2 regions of the Staphylococcus arlettae genome follow, and region 1 is predicted to be linked to the other one. Evidence: riboswitches for the same ligand, from Rfam matches in the RefSeq annotation. Region 1 holds a riboswitch; the other holds the start of a gene.
The links. Region 1 has a riboswitch for FMN ahead of ribD (bifunctional diaminohydroxyphosphoribosylaminopyrimidine deaminase/5-amino-6-(5-phosphoribosylamino)uracil reductase RibD). Riboswitches for the same ligand answer to the same signal wherever they lie in the genome.
Positions count from the first base shown of each region.

Region 2: another riboswitch for FMN. It lies ahead of MUA37_RS06740 (ECF transporter S component); the one in region 1 lies ahead of ribD (bifunctional diaminohydroxyphosphoribosylaminopyrimidine deaminase/5-amino-6-(5-phosphoribosylamino)uracil reductase RibD).

Region 1 is NZ_CP094803.1:1,094,121-1,097,553, reverse strand. Features, by position in the region: gene MUA37_RS05370 (bifunctional 3,4-dihydroxy-2-butanone-4-phosphate synthase/GTP cyclohydrolase II) at 1-101, opposite strand, end outside; gene ribE (riboflavin synthase) at 116-748, opposite strand; gene ribD (bifunctional diaminohydroxyphosphoribosylaminopyrimidine deaminase/5-amino-6-(5-phosphoribosylamino)uracil reductase RibD) at 755-1,798, opposite strand; FMN riboswitch at 1,954-2,086, opposite strand; gene MUA37_RS05355 (FAD/NAD(P)-binding protein) at 2,215-3,433, opposite strand, start outside.
Region 2 is NZ_CP094803.1:1,383,063-1,386,495, reverse strand. Features, by position in the region: gene MUA37_RS06750 (helix-turn-helix domain-containing protein) at 1-378, opposite strand, end outside; gene MUA37_RS06745 (ferredoxin) at 489-737, shown strand; gene MUA37_RS06740 (ECF transporter S component) at 1,129-1,674, opposite strand; FMN riboswitch at 1,745-1,881, opposite strand; gene MUA37_RS06735 (cell wall metabolism sensor histidine kinase WalK) at 1,960-3,433, opposite strand, start outside.

The DNA of each region.
Region 1 (3,433 bases):
ACAAGATCACCTTCATTTTCTCTATCTTCATCATCTACTACAATAATACTTTTACCGAGCTTCAGTGCTTCTAATGCTTCTTCAATTCGATTTAATTGCATAGTATGCCCCTCCTTTAAAAACCGAAAGCTTTTAATTTATCTGCAGTTAAAGTTGTTGATTGCTTACCAACTATTTTATGCACATACTTGAATAGCATATCAGTCTCCAAATGCACATAATCACCAACTCGTTTATCATTCAAGATCGTTGATTTTCTTGTTTCAGGGATTAAATGAATATCGAATTCTTTGTCACCCAGTTTGAAAACTGTCAAACTTACACCATCAACAGCGATTGAACCCTGCTGTACCATCTCATCAAGTATGTGACTCGGTGGCTTGATTGACACTATTTTTGAATTATCAGACGTTTGTATGCGTGTAATTGTCGCTACTTCGTCAACATGTCCTAAGACAAAATGTCCACCAAAACGACCCTGTCCACTCATCGCACGTTCTAAGTTTACTTCCTTACCTTGTTTCAGTTGATTTAAATACGTCTTTGCTTCTGTACCTTCAATTACTTGAACAGTAAAACCGTGGTTAGTAAAGTCAGTAACTGTCAAACATGCACCATTTACACTAATGGAATCTCCAATGTGCATATCTTCAAGGATAGTTTGACATGTGATAGTTAATTCAACTACAGCATTACTACTTTGACTACGTTCGATTGTACCGACTTCTTCAACAATTCCAGTAAACATCTTTGCTCACTTCTTTCGCAGTTCTAATTTGATATTTTGCTCAAGCAACTCAGAATTAACAATTTCAAAATTCGGAATATCTGATAATTCAAGAACATTATCTGTTTGATAAAATTGATACTTACCAGAACCACCTATAATTTTCGGGGCATAATATAAGATGAGTTCATTTACCAAGCTAGATTGGAGAAACTCAGACGTCACGGTCGGACCAGCTTCTACTAGCAATTTACCAATACCTCTTTGATATAAATCACTTAAAATATTATTTAAGGAACAATCATCGAGAACTATTACTTCTACATTAGATGTTTGTGAACACAATTTATTATTTTCTGTATAAATCCATACTTTAGATTGTGGATCTGTAAAAATATCTAACCCCATATCAATCGTACCTGATTTAGATAAAATAACTTTAATAGGATTTTTACCATTCTCAATACGTGTAGTGTATTGTGGATTATCATGTTCAATAGTATTTCTACCTGTCAGTACCGCATCATGTCGATGTCTCAAATTAAAAACATCTTGCTTAACCTGTTTGTTAGTAATCCACTTACTTTGTGCGCTATCCGTAGCTTGCTTACCATCTAAACTACAAGACACCTTTACAGTTACTTCAGGAAGTTGTTCATTTTTAGCTGTAAAAAAATCTTTATATAAATTTTCTGCATCTTCTTGAAAGCGATAGTCCACATCAATACCTGCATTAGTTAAAATTTCATCACAATTTGAGGTTAATGTAGTATCTTTCATCGCATAAACAACTTTAGTAATTCCATATTCTATAATTTTATTAACACATGGCGGTGTAGTGCCAAAGTGAGTACATGGTTCTAATGACACATAAATCGTTGCATCTTTGGCTAGGTCTTTGGCCATTTCCAAAGCTTGAACTTCAGCATGTTTATCACCATGTTGCAAATGTGCGCCTAAGCCAACAATTCGACCATCACGTACAACTACGGCTCCTACAGGTGGATTGACTCCTGTTTGACCTTGTACCATGTGTGCTAAATTTATTGCATAATTTAAAAATTGACTCAATTTATCACCTCTTAAATAAAAAAACGCACCTGAAAAACATGAGTTTTCAGGTGCGGGATATATTTATATAACATTTGTGTAACTTAAATAATGACATACCTCTATCGTAAAATGGCATGACCAAATAAACACTATAGTAGTGTTGTGTTATATCTTCATTCTTTCTCCCATCCAGACTTTAACTGTCGGCTCTAGAATCAAACTAGATCAGCCATAAATGCTAAACATTTATGGGTCGCAGGCTTTTATACTGCCGGTTAGGAATTTCACCTTGCCCCGAAAGAATTACGTATGAAATTGTTAATGATGTTTGAGTCAAGTAACTTTATGTTAAGTTACATAAATTATAATACACTATTTATACAGTAAAAACAATCCATATTATTAAAGTCGGGTTTATTTTTTATTTTTACAAGCTATGCTTTCGATTGCTGTAGAAGCAACTTCACAACATCTACTGCTTGTTTAACTATCATATTAACGCCATTTCGTGATTGGTTAATGCCATTTGTAAGTTGGCCTAATGCAAACATATGGTGTAATGTGCCATATCTAGGACTAATTACTTGGTTAGTCTCTGGCACTATTTGAATACCACCTAAAGGATGGGCTTGTATTACTTGCCTATTTTCTAAATTTAGCACGAGTTGATCATCCCCATCTAATTCAGATAAATGTGACTTTGAGCCAGTAGCATTAATAATGACATCATAGTATTCACAATTGTTCTTGTCTTCACCATATGATATACAAAAATGTTGCCCATCATATGTAATATTTTGTAAATTAGCTTTAATCACTATGTTGTGATTCTCAATCTCAGCAATAAGTAATTCAGCTGTTCTCGGAGGCATCGGATTAGAATTTTCTTTGAGTATATGTTGATAATGATTTAAAAACTGTTCTTGATCTTGTCGATTAAAACTATTCCAAATCCAATTCATATTTTCTTTAATTCCTTCGAGTAAACTTTGTAACGTACCTAATTCCTCAGCATGCGTTAAATCAAATTGGAGTTGTTCTACGTGGGTGCGATTTTCTTTGCTCAATAGTTCAGTTAAGGAAATACCAAAATGTGCACATTCTTGTTTAAATAATGCTATCGCCTCTGTTAACGGCATATTTCCAAAATGTCGTTTTTTAATAGTATTAAAATTTTCAGGTGTAATGTATTGAAATTGCAATTCTGGCATATTGCCACGCACACGCGGTAATTTTGCACTTCTACTAGTCACTGTTAAAGGTAAATTAGGATGGTGTTCAGCTACGTAGCGTATTACATCTAAACTAGCTAAACCAGTTCCAATCACTGCAATGTTATCTGTGTCTTTCACTTCATCTAAGGTGTTATACGTTGGATACGGAGTTTGAATATAACCGCTTGTGCCTTTTAAATTATATGGATCGTGATAAGACAATGTTCCAATTGTTAAAAATACGCAATCATAAGTTCGACAACTTGTCATATCCATACTAGTACACACGCTATATGAAACTTGTGTATCTCCAATATCTGAATTAATAAATACTTCCTCAACCTTTTCTGAAATTTTATTAATATTGTCAAATTGATTTAAATAATAGTTTAAATAAGACTTCATATAATGGCCAAAAATAAATCTCGGCAAATATTCT
Region 2 (3,433 bases), 290 kb from region 1:
ATTAAATAGTTTTTTAACCTGTTTTTGAACTTGTAGTTGTTGAGATACTGGTGTGAATTGGTAAAATTTGTGTATATCACACGAAATAGTTTGGATAAGTAATTGTAAGGCATTAAAAGTGTTACGCATACTGTCATAGGTATGCTTATTGTTGCACTTTAATGTTAAATTAGTATGATTATCATTAGTTTCCGTTAAAATTCGCTCGAATGACTGATATTTTAAGTTGGGTAAACTATGATAAAATGATAGTAGATGTTGGCTAGAAGCATCAAAAAAGGTTTGATGAGACTTTTTGCCTGTGATAATATTAAATATGCTTTTTTGAGTTTTGTAATCATGTGCTTGCGAATGCACAAAATTTAATATATTATACATGTTTTACTCCTCTTATTTATTAAACAAAAACATTTGAAAAAAATAAATGGGATGATTACAATATTAGGTATGATATTATTGTAGCATTTTTGTCAAAGGAGGCGAAAGAAATGGCTAAATATACGATAGTAGATATGGATACATGTATAGCATGTGGTGCATGTGGCGCCGCTGCCCCTGATATATATGACTACGATGACGAAGGTATAGCATATGTTATACTTGATGACAACCAAGGCACAGCGCAAGTGCCTGAAGAATTATATGAAGATATGGAAGATGCATTGGAAGGTTGTCCAACAGATTCTATTAAAATTGAAGAGGAACCATTTGATGGGGATGCTTTAAAATTTGAATAAGTGCTTGTTGATGACGATTGACAATCACGGTAAGAATTGAGAATGGGACGTAAATCCTTATTCTCAAAATAAGAGGAGGCTGGGACAACATTGATTCGTTCCAGTCTCCTCTTATATTTAAAACCTACGATTTTGACCGTGCATGCTTGCCTAGGGTATGGTTCGAGCCTGTAGTCTCTCACTTATACTATTCCTCAGGGCGTCAGCACATTTCAAAATCAATACCATAAAGTAAAATTTGGTGTTCCTAAATGGTAATATATATACGAAAGAAAATAGTACAGCGAGCTAGAAAATTTCATAAAACTAAAATAAACGTCAATTTCTATATCTTCTTAATAGAAATTGACGTTTATTTTTTAGTCAGAAATATTTATATCCCGTGCACTTTTTATGATTCTATCACTTTACTAAGACGACGATATAATAAGATAAAGATAATTGAAATTACAATACCTTTAATAATATTGAATGGTATAACACCAGAAACAATAATAATTTTCAAATTATGCATAATGTCTGTTAAATTCATTATCATGCCATATAGTGGCAACAATACAAAGTAATTGAGTATACTTAAGACTATCGTCATAGCAATTGTGCCACTGATTAATCCAATAATTAAGGATTTAGTATTATGTTTATTTTTAGCTACAAGATAAGCAACCACTAAAAATGATGTTGCTGCAAAAAAGTTTGCCATAGGACCAATTGGATCCCCAATATTAAATAAGAAATTAAGTAAATTTTTAACAAACTCTACAATGATACCTGCTACAGGTCCAAGTGTGAAAGTTGCTAATAGTGCAGGTACATCACTTATATCTAATGTTAAATACGGTGGCAGAAATGGTATAGGAAACTTTAAAAAAGTTAAAATAAACGCTACCGCACTTAACATACTTATAGTGATAAGCTTTTTTTGATTATTACGCATTATTTAGTTTTCTCCTTCCATTCATCTTACTTCGAATAGGAGGAAAAATGCTAAATAAAATGCCTAAATCCTCCATCTTCTCCCATCCAGACTTTACTGTCGGCTCTAGATTTTCACTAGATCAGCCATATTGTCTAAAAACAACAATATGGGTCGCAGGCTTTGATTACTGCCGGTTGGGATTTGCACCCTACCCCGAAGATGAATATACAAATTTTATAGATATATCATAGCTTATTACTCGGTTAAAAACAATACTATTGCTCAAGATAGATTAATAATTAATTATGCTTTAGGTAATTTAATGATAAACGTTGTTCCAACGCCTAGTTCGCTTTTTACTGATATGTTACCACCATGTTCTTCGATAATCATTTTACAAATAAATAAGCCTAAACCAGTACCTTGTTTACCACGCTTTCTAGATGTATCAACTTTATAAAATCGATCGAATACTTGGTTTAAATGTTCAGGTGCGATACCTGTACCTGAATCATTGATATATAAGATATCTTCAGTGTCAGTTTCGCCATAATTAATAGTAATAACATCACCTGATTCAGTGTAACGAGTAGCATTGTCAATTAAGTTTGTCAGTACTTGTTCAATTCGATCTAAATCAAATAACCAATATTGACCACCAGTGTTAGCATTTAAATACATTTCTAATTGCAAATCAATTGCTTGTTGTTTATATTTTTGTTGCATTTTTTCTAATAACTCATCTATAGAATGTAGCTCTTTTTCGACTGTTAAACCTTCTGCATCCATACGTGCAACATTTAACAACTCATTGACTAATCTGTTTAAACGATTAGTTTCATCCAATACAATAGATAATGACTCTTTAATTTCTTCAGGTTCAGTTACGATACCGTCGACTATGGACTCAGTATAACCTTGAAGCAGTGAGATTGGTGTTCGTAATTCGTGTGATACATTAGCGATAAAATCTTTTTTCATTTGATCTAAATTATGCTCATTAGTCATATCACGAATAATAGCAACGATACCACTGCGGCCATCAGGTTGAATTTGTTCAATATAACTCATTATTATAACAAAATAACGGGTGTTAATTTCATATTCTTCAAATTGTGTCGTTTTATTTCTTAATGTTCGCTCATTTTGTTGATCTAGTTTTTCTGAGCTGTATTCATCCATAGAGTGAATAATATCTCGAGCCATTTCATTAGACAGAATAACTTCTCGTTTATCATTAAAACCTAAAACACCCTCAACCATAGAGTTAATGAGACTATCTCTAATATTTTTGGAAGATGATAAGGCCTCGATATGTTGTCGAATTTCAGAACTCATTGTGTTGAATGCGCGTGATAGCTCGCCTATTTCATCTTTGGAATTTACTGGAGGCGTTTGGGTATACTCGCCTTGTGATACTTTAAGTGCTTGTGTTTGTAACTGTCTTAATGGCTCAGTGATTCTTGAAGATAAAAAGAATGCAAAGACAGTAGTAATAGCAAGAAAAATAACAGCAATAATAAGAATAATGACAGTAATAGCATTATTTGTTTCTTCTATACTTTTTAAGTCTTGATAGATGAATACACCGCTATATTTACTGTCCGACTGGCCATAAATATGCTGAGTTGGATAGCCAATAAGCACATAAGTACGTTGTTTTCCATTAACGGTAATATTAATATGTTCAGATTTTTGTTTACCGTCATCAAATACTTGTTGATAGTCTTTGTCTGTTTGTATAATTTCATACATTTGTTTTTTGATTTGATTTTTA